4 regions of the Paenibacillus sp. FSL P4-0184 genome follow, and region 4 is predicted to be linked to each of the others. Evidence: riboswitches for the same ligand, from Rfam matches in the RefSeq annotation. Region 4 holds a riboswitch; each other region holds the start of a gene.
What was found. A riboswitch is a leader RNA that binds a small molecule or an ion and turns the genes downstream of it on or off. The one in region 4 is predicted to bind cyclic di-GMP.
Positions count from the first base shown of each region.

Region 1: it holds a riboswitch for cyclic di-GMP, as region 4 does, so the genes downstream of both, MKY52_RS06730 (choice-of-anchor A family protein) here and MKY52_RS04435 (glycosyl hydrolase) in region 4, are expected to answer to the same signal.
Region 2: it holds a riboswitch for cyclic di-GMP, as region 4 does, so the genes downstream of both, MKY52_RS18365 (thiamine pyrophosphate-binding protein) here and MKY52_RS04435 (glycosyl hydrolase) in region 4, are expected to answer to the same signal.
Region 3: it holds a riboswitch for cyclic di-GMP, as region 4 does, so the genes downstream of both, MKY52_RS03980 (bifunctional diguanylate cyclase/phosphodiesterase) here and MKY52_RS04435 (glycosyl hydrolase) in region 4, are expected to answer to the same signal.

Region 1 is NZ_JBBORN010000001.1:1,571,338-1,574,539, reverse strand. It holds gene MKY52_RS06740 (winged helix-turn-helix transcriptional regulator) at 1-49, opposite strand, end outside; gene MKY52_RS06735 (hypothetical protein) at 435-827, opposite strand; cyclic di-GMP riboswitch class I at 1,319-1,409, shown strand; gene MKY52_RS06730 (choice-of-anchor A family protein) at 1,520-2,608, shown strand; gene MKY52_RS06725 (hypothetical protein) at 2,601-2,807, shown strand; gene MKY52_RS06720 (hypothetical protein) at 2,838-3,026, shown strand; gene MKY52_RS06715 (LPXTG cell wall anchor domain-containing protein) at 3,023-3,202, shown strand, end outside.
Region 2 is NZ_JBBORN010000001.1:4,200,564-4,203,765, reverse strand. It holds gene MKY52_RS18375 (helix-turn-helix transcriptional regulator) at 1-298, shown strand, start outside; gene MKY52_RS18370 (methyl-accepting chemotaxis protein) at 421-1,671, shown strand; cyclic di-GMP riboswitch class I at 1,862-1,959, shown strand; gene MKY52_RS18365 (thiamine pyrophosphate-binding protein) at 2,078-3,202, shown strand, end outside.
Region 3 is NZ_JBBORN010000001.1:926,658-929,859, reverse strand. It holds gene MKY52_RS03985 (Zn-dependent hydrolase) at 1-1,005, shown strand, start outside; cyclic di-GMP riboswitch class I at 1,239-1,325, shown strand; gene MKY52_RS03980 (bifunctional diguanylate cyclase/phosphodiesterase) at 1,447-3,202, shown strand, end outside.
Region 4 is NZ_JBBORN010000001.1:1,037,511-1,040,712, forward strand. It holds gene MKY52_RS04430 (glycosyl hydrolase) at 1-89, opposite strand, end outside; gene MKY52_RS04435 (glycosyl hydrolase) at 243-1,793, opposite strand; cyclic di-GMP riboswitch class I at 1,806-1,885, opposite strand; gene MKY52_RS04440 (sugar phosphate nucleotidyltransferase) at 2,022-3,202, opposite strand, start outside.

The DNA of each region.
Region 1 (3,202 bases), 530 kb from region 4:
TAGTGTCCTTCTGTTGAATGCCAGGTGGTATACAGATTTCATCACTCATGGGCTATTACCCTCCTTCAGAAAATATTCAACGAAAAGGCAAACGCCTGTTGTCGCTCCGTACTCAAGTCCCGACTTTATTATGTTTTCAACCTGCTATCAAGTCATCCTGCGAGCAACGAACTCACTATATCATTTTGAAACAATTAGTTCAAAGCACTCGTGGCTAACTATCAAGCGGATAGCCTAAGCTACGAATTGAAGTTTTTTAATGTAATTTTCATGTGAGCATCATCTTATTTTCAGGTTCAAGGTATATATTGAAGACACCAAACACCCCCCAGTGTTTTGTGGTATAAATCTCTCAGGTCTTGCCAACTCCCATGGTAAGGCCTATTTTTTTTGTTCGCTAATTAAATGGGGGAGGGGGCAGCTTCTTCGCTACTTCACTTAATCTGATACTGCTCTTCATAGCTCTTAAAAGATGAAATATCCAGACCGAGATATCTGCGCATATGAATGGCAGCTTGGGCAGCGACAATGTCGTTTAACAGCAGCATTCGTTCATGGTATCCACGACATATAAATTTGGCTTCTATCCCCGTGTTAAGTCTGTTCTGCTCATAAACCTTGATTCCCCGTTTTCTCATCTCTGAACGAACATCTCTTAGATCTGTTGTAGCAACTGCTGCGGCTGTTTCAAGAACCTCCAGATAGGGGGTGGGTGTTCGTAAATGTGCAGATAGAATGGCGGAGTCCCGTTCGAAAGCTGATAAAATCATCGGAAGCAATAAATAAGATTTCACCAGCATGTTGTCCCTGCTTTCAGCTCTATTCATGAATCTCATCACCTCTAATGGGAACGTATATTCGTATTCTACCCCGATATTCCAAAAATAATCAATGGTATTTCTAAACAGCTAGTCCAATGTGATTGAATTCACAACTAAATTAGAAAGAATAAAATATATTAAAATTGTAATAATAAAAAATAATGCTTCAGACTTATATAAAGGGAGAATTAGGATGAATGAGGAAGGAAGTCTCCGCCGTGGAATGGTATTTGGTTTGATTCTAAGTATTCCATTATGGATATCGATATTAGGTTGGATAAAGTTACTTTAAAATTAAAGGAAAACCTTTGTGTGAAGCGCCTTTAGGCGCTTTTTTTGTGCTTGCTTACGCGTATGAATATCAGAAGGGATTGATTGACAATTGTGGGGATGGAGCGCTAAACTATTATTAGTTCAAAAGTATTAAAAGTCATAGACGATTATTTAATAGGATGCTTAAAATGCTAGTTCTAATCTGCAAGTCAATACATATATTATCATGATAATAGCAAACCGCCTGAAAGGGTGGGACGCAAAGTCCAGGAGTCTAAAGTGTCTTAAATGCGCTATGACCGTCCGACTGCCATGAGAAGGGAATTCCACTTCTTTTTTGGCGGTCTTTTTTGTTGTTAGGTCCTTTAGAGTTTCTGGTAATTATTCTGATTAAATATAAATCATAGATTTAGGAGGTGTGCTTTTTGAAAAGAAGAATGAAACCGCTGCTAGCACTAGTATTAGCGGGGATTTTGACAGTAGGTAGTGGTCTTTCTGGAGGTCATTTGGTAAAAGCGGCTGGGGAGGTGCTCCCCTATACTCCTACACCTGTGTTAGGTATTGCAGGGAATTTTAATACTTTTATTTTTGGGGATTTCAAACAATCTAATGATCAGGTTCATGGGCGCCTTGCGGCCAAAGGTAACATTACTTTGCAGAATTACGGCGTATCCAAGGATAATCCAGGTGGAGATGTTCTTATTGCTGGTAATGACATCAGTTTTACTAATGGGACTGTTCATGGAGCATCCGTTTATGGTGGTGTTTTTTCCAGCAACGGTGTAGATCTTAAAGAACCAGCGAGAAAAGGGACTCCTATTGATTTTGATGCTGAAGAGCAATTTCTTATTGGACGTTCTAATGAATTCTCTTCACTTGCTACAATAGGAACTTTCAAAAAGGAATATGGGAAAATAACGATTGATGCTCCGGAACCATTTAACGTTCTTAATCTTAGTGCTGCCGATTTCGCTGGTGCTAATGGCTTACAGTTTAATATTGCAAATAGCGCCACAGTTATCATTAACGTTAGCGGAAGTTCAGTTAACATTCCAAGCTTTCAAATCTGGGGAGGGAGCCCTAACAAGGTATTATTTAATTTTTATGAAGCTAGCACTGTTGACATTGGAAGTTTAACAATAGAAGGAACTATCCTAGCTCCGCTTGCAAAAGTAACTTATAATTCCGGTGAACTGCATGGGACGCTGATTGCAAAGGGATTTGCTGGTGGGGTGCAGATGCATTGGTATCCATATGGAGGGGAAGAACCACCTCCAACACCAACGCCGACCGTGACGCCAACACCAACGCCGACCGTGACGCCAACACCAACGCCGACCGTGACGCCAACACCAACGCCGACCGTGACGCCAACACCAACGCCGGCCGTGACGCCAACACCAACGCCGGCCGTGACGCCAACACCAACGCCGGCCGTGACGCCTACGCCGACGTCGACCGTGACACCAACACCGACGCCGACCGTGACACACACACGCCTACGCCGTGCGTGACACCGACACCGAAGCCGACACACACACCAAAACGCACACACCAACACCGACACCGAAGCCGACACACACACCAAAGCCAACACCGACACCGAAGCCGACACACACACCAAAGCCAACACCGACACCGAAGCCAACGCACACACCAAAGCCAACACCGACACCGAAGCCAACGCACACACCAAGGCCAACACACACGTGACGCCAACCAAAACCAACACCAACGCCGATCGTGACGCCAACACCAACGCCGATCGTGACGCCAACACCAACGCCGATCGTGACGCCAACACCAACGCCGATCGTGACGCCAACACCAACGCCGATCGTGACGCCAACACCAACGCCGATCGTGACGCCAACACCAACGCCGATCGTGACGCCAACACCAACGCCGATTGTGACGCCAACACCAACGTGACGCCAACACCAACGCCGATCGTGACGCCAACACCAACGCCGATCGTGACGCCAACACCAACGCCGATCGTGACGCCGACACCGAAGCCAACGCACACACCAAAGCCAACACCGACACCGAAGCCAACGCACACACCAAGGCCAACACACACACCAAAACCAACACCAACGCCGACC
Region 2 (3,202 bases), 3.2 Mb from region 4:
CTGGGAAGAGTCCACCACGGCCTTTAAAGCAGCACTGCCGAAGTATCAAGTAAAGCTAAGGGTTAGAGCATCTGTCTTAAAAGAATTACAGCGAGAAAGATTCGTCTCTGTCCAATTGATAGAGCCAACTAGCAATGCAGAGTGGGTGAACGTAGATGCCGAATTTAATACGATCGAGTCGGCCTGCCGGATAATCCTTTCTTTTAGTCCCTCAGTTATTGTACTTTCACCGCAAGAACTTTTAGAGATGGTAAAGTCTGCTATCGCAAAAATTTCCGCTATTTATGAGGATTTTTGACACGAAATCTAAAGAACTACTCCGAAAAGAAGATTTATGTCAGTTCTTACTATAGACCAATCACCTTTAAATCCCATATAATAACACCAATACATAATATTAATAAGGAGGACATTATACCAATGAACTGGATGCATAAACTTCCGTTAAAACAAAGAATTGTTGCCGGATGTTACCTCGTTGCCGCACTATTTGCCATTCCTGTTTTAGTTACTTTTATGATCTTAGGCAACATTATTTTGGGTATTGTTCTAATCGTTGTTCTTGCTGCTCTAACCTTCCCAGTGGCCCGCTTTATCGAGAGAACGCTTACATCTTCTTTTGATGACATCGCGAATGTATCTCATAGTATTTCAAAAGGGGATTTTACTAGTAGAGCCGATGAGAACGGGTCTATGGGGGACGTAAGTCGTTCCTTTAATACTATGATTGACAAGCTCAAGAAGATTTTGACAGAAGCATCACAAATCACTCGTCAAGTTATGGATGCAAGCCGTGGAATCGAAGATAAGAATCAGAATTTGAAAATTGTCATGGCACAGGTAGCCTCTTCGTCTAACGAGCTAGCTCTTGGTGCAAATGAAATATCTACGGATATCGCTGAAATGACAGAATCTATTAAAGATATTGAGAATAAAGTATCCAATTATACGAACTCAACGAAAGAAATGAACAGACGTTCAATACATACATTAGAACTAGTTGAACAAGGACGGCAGTCCGTTGATACTCAAGCTGAAGGCATGCGCAAAAACATCCAGGCTACTCAAAAAGTAGCTGATACTATCGAAGCCCTGTCTCATAATGCTCGCGGAATTACGATGATTACAAAAACCATCACAGAGATCGCTGAGCAGACCAACCTCTTATCGCTGAATGCCTCCATCGAAGCAGCACGCGCCGGAGAGCATGGTCGAGGATTTGCTGTAGTCGCACAGGAGGTTCGTAAACTTGCCGAGGAATCAACGGCTTCAACGAAGGAAGTCTTTGGCTTAGTTCGGAGCATCGAAACTGATATCAAACAAGCGATTGACAATATCGCTATCAACGAAGAAGTCGTACAGGTACAGAATGAGATGATCACTCAATCTGCTCATATCTTTGCTCAAATTGTGCAAAGTGTGCAGTATATTACCGAGCAAATCTCTTCCTTCTCTGCTGAAAGTGATCTGATGTTGGAAAGTGCCTTGAAAATCTCAAGTGCAATAGAGAATATCTCTGCGATCACACAGCAAACCGCTGCCGGCACCGAGGAAGTATCCGCCGCTATGAATGAACAAATTAATGCCCTGCAGTCTGTTGCTGAAGAAACTGAGAAAATGACACAGGCTGTGTTTAATCTACAGAAGACTATCCATATTTTCAAGTTTTAAGTCACTTGCAAATCATATAAACAAGTCCAAAAACTCCTCCTAAGTTTTGACTTAGGGGGAGTTTTTTTATATCTATTATTTCATAGGTTGGACAATACTTTCGTCAAAATTCGAGTTAATTTGCGAAAATATATTGACAAAGGTTCTCTAGGAATATATTGTAAAGGAAAATTCTTCTTATAAATTTTAAAATTAATATTGGCAAAATCTTCGAAAGAGGATGACGCAAAACCATGGATCTACAGCCTCATTTTTTTAATCAGAGGCCATGACTGCCAGGTTGCAGAAAACCAAAACGACTGAACAATTGTTCAGTCTCTATGGCGATTTATGCCACCAACCTGTGCCCTAATTCAGAGCACAGGTTTTCTAATGTTTGATTTTAAAATAACAATCAACTTGTGAGGTGTATTTTTTGAAGACAGTCGCAGATTACATGTCGGAAGCACTACGGAACCTAGGTGTTACCCATTCCTTTGGTATTATCGGGAAATCCATTTGTCCTATTGTTCTTAAAATGGTAGATTACGGTATTGAATTTATTCCTGGGAGACATGAGTCCAGTTCCGGCTTCGAAGCAGCCGGGTATGCGCTTAAAACTGGAAAACTAGGTGTAGCTTTTGGTACTTCAGGTCCTGGTGGAACAAACCTATTAACTGCAGCAGCACATGCTAAGGCTAACAACCTACCTGTCCTATTTATTACTGGCCATCAATCTATTAAAGAGCTTGGAATTCCCCAATGTCAGGACTCTACCTCTTTTCTAGCTGATTTAGCTGATATGTTTAGACCTGCCACCTTATATAGCAAGCTTATTGAACGTGGAGATCACTTTAACACAATCTTTAATCATGCCATATCCATTGCTTTGAGCGGTAATCGTGGTCCAGTTCACCTTTGTATTCCTTTTGATGTACAAACGGAATTGCTAGAGGAATGTAATATTGTAATCCCTGAACGCGAATCACTGGTTAGCCATGCTAATATCGACCGTGTACTTGATGCTATAAATAACTCTAAGAATCCAATAATTATCGCAGGTAAGGGCGTTAACCGCTCAGGAGCACATAGTGAGCTAATTCAATTAGCGGAAACATTTAATATTCCTGTAGTTACATCTCCAGGTGGTAAAGGGGCTATAGCTTGGGATCATCCACTCTATCACGGTCCAATTGGAGTAGGCGGTTGTACCCATGGGGATGACTTGCTGAATCAAAGTGATCTATTTATCGTTCTCGGGTCACGTTTAAGTGATATGACTATTTGTAATCTTAAAAGGGAAAATCATCCTGCAACATTAATTCAGTTTGATAGCGATCCGACTTTTGTCGGAAAAATATTGTTCTCTAAAACGATTCCAGTGACTGGAGATCTACGCGACAATCTAGTTTACTATCTCAATAATATTGACACGAACAATATCACAAAACGCGAAGCACCGACAAATTCCGATTATACCGAAGAGCCTCCGATTTTACCAAACCTTTCACTTGCATCGGTCTTGAGTACGATGAGTGATTTGATTCCTTAT
Region 3 (3,202 bases), 110 kb from region 4:
GATACGGTATACCAAGGTGGGAAGTACGATGGGGTAGTAGGTGTAACGGCTGCTTTGGAAGTGATCAAACGTCTAAACGAAAAAGGGATTGAAACGGATCATCCGATCGAAATTATCTCATTTGCCTGTGAAGAATCCTCGCGTTTTGGTATTTCAACAGTAGGCAGCAAAATAATGTCAGGGTTATTTCAGAAGGAGAAATATAGGTCTTTGAAGGACAAAGACGGTATTACAATGGAAAAGGCATTTTCGCTATGTGCACTTGATTATAACAGTATAGATCAGGCGAGTAGAGTTAATGAGGAATTAAAAGCGTTTTTCGAATTACATATTGAGCAAGGTCCTGTCTTAATAAACAATAATAAAAGAATTGGAATTGTGACTGGAATTGCTGCGCCCGTGAGGCTTCATATTCAAATATCAGGGAAAGCATCTCACTCCGGAACGACACCTATGAATATGAGAAGAGATGCTTTTCTGGGTGCTTCTGAAATAGCGTTAGAGCTTGAAAAAGCAGCCAAACTCGAACAAGAATTTGGAACGGTTGCGACGCTCGGGGTGATAGAAATCTTAAATGGAGCCATGAACGTGGTTCCGGGAGAAGTGGAAACTAAAATTGATATCAGATCTACTTCCGTGGCATCCAGGCAACGTGTGTTAGACCATTTGTATCAGACGATAGCCTCAGTACAAGAGAGCAGACAACTTGAAATTGCGAGTACGGAAATCATCTCCGAGGAACCAGTCCTATTATCGGATGAGATCACTCATGTTCTAGAATCCATTTGTGAAGAGAAGGGGATATCGAGTCAACGGATGATTAGTGGGGCAGGGCATGATGCCATGAACATGAACAAACTTTGCCCAGTAGGGCTTATCTTTGTTCCTTCTGTAGATGGACTTAGTCATCATCCTAATGAATATACAGACTTGGATGATATCATTATGGGGATTGATATTTTAGAAGAAGCTGTTCTTCGTTATGCGTTTGTAAGACAAACATAGTTCGTGTTGAGAAGTAAGTCCCAATGTGACATATATATATGTTACATTGGGCTTTAGTATCTAATTTTATAATTGTTCGCAGAATTGTTGCTTTACATTAATAAATATTATATTAAAGTTAACATTGACGTTTGTGAAAAATTTCCCATTCAAAAAAATTAAATCACAGCGGAAATAGGTCTTTTGGAGGTAACATATTTTTAATAGAGTATTTAGGACTAGTAATAGTGAAAACAAAATATTGGTAAACCTATTGAAAAATAGGGACACAAAGCCATAGGGTCTAAATCTATTTATAGATATGACAGCCGGTTGCATGCAGTGGGAGTTTCATGCTCTTATTTTTTGATGCATATGCAGCCGTTATCATTCTGATAGCGGCTTTTTTTTGCTCGTTTTCTAATAAAAAAACGTAATAAATCGGAAAAAGGATGATAGTACATGGATCAGACACAACCACTGAGAGTATGGAGAATGATAGGCCTCGTCATAATGGCAACGTTGATATTTTGGGGGTGTTCTTACTATTTCATAAAATGGACTGCTAACTCTTATGAGCAAGAAGCGGTTGCTGCTACATCAGAAGCTACGATACATGCGAGTAAATCGGTTGGAAATATGATACAGGGTGGATTAGATTCATTAGATGGAATTGCTGATTCTATTTCGGAAATCAATTATATGGATTGGGATAAGACCAAAAAATATCTGCATCACTTTGATAAAAAATATAATTTTATTCGAATTAGCATCAACAGCCCAGATGGTAAAGCTTACGCATCGGATGGGACAATGTTTGATGTATCAGATGAAGTAGGGTTTCAAAAAGCTCTGCAGGGTATTAGCAGTATTTCTGATCCATTCTTAGATAAGATCTCCAATAAAGAAATTATTACGATCAATAGTCCACTTAAGTTTAAAGGTGAAGTGAAGGGTGCTTTATCTGCCAGCAGATATACACAGGATCTTTATGATGCTCTTGCAGTTTCTTTTTTTAAAGGTCATGGTTATTCTCAAATCATTGATCAAAAGGGACAAGTCATTATCCAATCGAAGAATCTCGAAGAGGATAAGTCCATTGATAACATATTCGAAAGTATAAGTATTGATTCTAGAAATAAGAAACAACTGCAAATCTTTAAAGAGAACATAACCGCAAAAAAATCTGGAGTAGGAATATTTTGGATTAACGGAGATAGCAAAATGGTTGGCTATTCGGGCATCCAGGGGGTTGAGGACTGGTATATTCTCTCCGTGATACCGAAAGATGTGATCATGGCCAAAGCGTCTCAAATGAGCCAGGCGACTTTTCTATTATGTGTAATCATGTTTGTCTTATTATTGATCATATTTGTAAACATTCTATTAAATAAGAGCAAAATTAGGAAACAGATGGAGAGGATTGCCTTTGAGGATGAGTTAACACATCTTTCTAGAACTAATAAATTTGTTAAAGATGCTCAGTATTTACTTAAAGAGAAACCGAATACAAAGTTTGCTGTGTTGCAATTTGATATTGAACAATTTAAATACATAAATGAAATTGTCGGTTTTCATGAAGGAAATAGCATTTTGATTCAAGTGGCTAATAGCTTAACAGCAAACACATTAGACGAGGATGTCATTGGACGCTTAGGGGGTGATCGTTTTATTCTTTTCACTTCGTATGATAATAAGGCGGAATTAATCATCCGTATACAAGTACTTACTGAACAAATGAGCGACTATACATTTGGAAATGAAGAAGGTTTTAGGCTAGTGATTAATTGTGGAATTTACTGTATAGATGATCGTCAGAGCGATATCCTCACATGTATTGACCGAGCAGGAATCGCTTGTAAGTCCATTAAAGGTGGATACAAGAGCTCATGCACTTTCTTTGACGAACAATTGTTATTGCAGATACACGAAGAGCAAGACATCGTAAGAAAGATGGATGCTGCCATGACAAATGGTGAATTTATAGTATATTTACAACCGAAAATGGATCTGCGAGTGAACAGTTTTCATGGCGCTGAGGCATTGGTTAGATGGAATGATCCTCAGAAAGGACTTATATCTCCTGCAGTATTTATCCCCATATTTGAGAGGAATCGCTTTATTGTGAAATTAGATTTAATGGTGTTTAAATCAGTATGTATCATGTTGAGTAAATGGATCCAGGAAGGAATCCAGCCACTTCCGATTTCAGTGAATA
Region 4 (3,202 bases):
TTAACCTCTCCCCAAGGCAGCAAGGAAAAAATAATAAACACCGGTAATATAGTAAACAACAATCTGTTTTGCTTATAATATTTACGCAAATAAATCCTCCTTTCGGTAGCTGTACTGCCTCCACAGGTGCTAAATAAACATACCTGTTATCGGACAATCGTCTTCTGACCTAATGAGGACTATAGCTTAGTAGCTCTGCAATAACGCAGAGCCACTAAGGATCGACCTGTAATTTTCATCAATCAGGAGACATCCGGAAGATAAAGTGCACTTGCTGGAACTGTCTCTTTAGCTTGACTAGCACTTTCCCACATCAAGCGGACTCTCGCATCGCCTTCATTTTCGTAATACTCCACCTTGATATCGTATAGCTGACCAGCCTTCAGCGTTATATTCCCCTTACGCTCAGTACCACTTTGCTTAGTCCAACTATCAATCACGGATTGCCCATTCACCCACACACGGATGCCATCATCTGAGGTAGTGTAAAATGTATATTGCTCATCATAAAATGGCTTAATTTTACCGCTCCAACGTATGGAGAAACGATCAATCCCGAGGGCGGCATCCGGCGATCCTTGCCGCCAATTGAAATCGATAATTGCATCAGTTCTAGTAAGAGCTGCTGTTCCCGATAGCTGTATGTTGTTGTAATATTCTCCTGCAAGCCCCTTCGCAAGAGGAATGGCTGCCTCACCATCTTCTTCGGGAGGTGCCGGCGCTGGTGCAGCGCTAGGTGTCGGTGCCAGACCAGTATTTAATTTATCTCTGGTCAGGGTGTAGTTGCTATTCATAAATGTTTTGATTGTGTCTGCACTGTTATTCTCGTAAAGCATTTTTCCCCAGCTCATCATATACGTCCATTTACTTTGTGATTGCTGAAGCTTCTCCAGATTAGGCATTTCACCATTCTCCCCGATCGCAATCGGTTTGCCTGCGGCTAGACTCAACAAGCTGTCATAGTATTTTTGCTGGTAATCATTTTCGTATATATCTACTGCCAGAATATCTACTTTATCAGCACCTGGATAAGTTAGCGCATAAGGATCTGACCAAACATTGGGAGCATTCGGACTCCATACCCATAACAAATTATTTAATTTATGAACGTTAACAAAACGGTCATACATAATATTCCAAAGTTTAGAAAAGTTATTTTTCTTCCCCCACCAGAACCAGTTCCCGTTCATTTCATGATAGGGTCTCCAAAGCACCGGAACATTGGCATCGCGCAAGCTTTTTAAAGAGACTGCCACCTTATCAAGTTCAGCGATCAGACTGTTATATTGCTTGGTACCCGGTGTAACGTAACTATCGAACTCATTCTGACTAAGTGTTTTTTTCACATTATCCCAGTCATAAGAGGTGCCCGGCAGGTTAGCATGAAAAGTCATAGCTACGATCCCGCCCGCTTTATTCCAGTTGATGGCGCTGTTCACCACATTTTGACGCTGCCAGGTCATCGTTCCTTCTGACTGACCGCTGATCGCGCCCAGTTCATAACCGTGAAGAGCGGCATATTGTCCGCTGGTTCCCTTCAGCATATTGTTAATTTCATCTGGACTTTCTAAATAGTCATGTTGACCAGCAATAATACCTTTTCCTGAGATCGAGTAAAAATAGTTAAGCAGCTTTACGGCTTCAGGTGAGGCTCCTGGGGTAACTGGCGTTCCAGAATTTGAAGCAGCTATGACAACAGACGGCGAAATTCCAACAGTAAGCGGAAGTGCAGTCAGAAACAAGACGAGTGACAGAAATGCGCCAAATAATCGATACGTACGGTAAGCTTTCAAAATAATCTCCCTTTCGGTAGCCAGGCTGCCACTCTTTCGAAGGCCCTATAGCTTTGCGTCCCTACCTTTCGATAGGTTTGCCTTTTCAATTTAAGAGAAATAATCTCTCTTACCGTAAGTATCGACGACAATTAATGATATATTTAGTGTTTTTATGACTTTTTTTGATAATTGAGTCAATTTACCTGTTTCAAGAAATTTTGGATTGGTTAAATAGATAGGTTAGACCTATGAAATGAATTGTTGTAGTTCTATATCATTCCAGTCTAAAGTAATACGAATGTTATCTTCTTCTACTAATTCAGAACCCGTCTGTACCTCTATAAACTCGACATCCGTCAAAGCAAGGATCGCGTGCTTCGTTCCTTCCGGTATACGTACCACGTCCCCAGCCTTCACATTATGTTTTTTCTCATTCAGCACAATACTTGCTTCGCCGCTGACGATTGTCCAAATTTCACTACGCTTGCGATGTAATTGATAGCTGATATTATTCCCCTCGGATATAAAAATCCGTTTGGTCAGCACTTCATTGCCTTCATCATATTTCACATAATCAATAACTTTGTAATGGCCCCAGCGGCGTTCCTCGTACATCGGTCTTTGTTCAAAGGTCTTCAGCACTTCTTTAATCCGCGGGCTCTCAGCTTTATGGGTAACTAGAATCCCATCCGGGCTAGCCGCAATGATCAGATCCTTCGCACCAATTACCGTAATCGGAATATCCAGCTCATTAATCAAGCAAGTCCCCTCAGAATCCGCCGTTACAAAACCTTTTCCTACATGTTTGCTACTCATTTCCTCTGTCAGCGTATTCCACGTTCCAAGATCCTTCCAGAATCCATCATACGGCTGTACTACAATATGTTCTTCTTTCTCTACCACTTCATAATCAAAGCTGATGGAAGACAATAGCTTATACTGCTTCTGCAATTCTTCATATCCTAAAGGCAACCCTTTACGCTGCAAAATATCTAACAAGTACCCTAAGCGGAAGGCAAACACTCCACAATTCCACAATGCATTTTGCTCGATGAGCTGTTCTGCTTGTATGCGGTCTGGTTTCTCTTGAAAATGACTCACCTTCATAAAACCATTTCCCCCCGCCTCTTCGGTGGTAGGAATAATATATCCGTATTTCTCTGAGGCATGTTCAGGAACAACACCCATTAGTGCCAGATTTGCTCCACTTTCCAGCATGGTCCCCTCAAGCATAGCTATGGTATCGAAAAAGGATGCTTCTACATAAGGGTCAACAGGCAATATTGCTACCGTCTCCGCTGGAGAAACACCTGCCACTGAATAAAGATAGGTAGCTGTTAAGGCGATAGCCGGAAAAGTATCCCGACGCTCCGGTTCAACGATAATCGGCACATGACTTCCCAGTTGGCTTTGTATCATTTCTACTT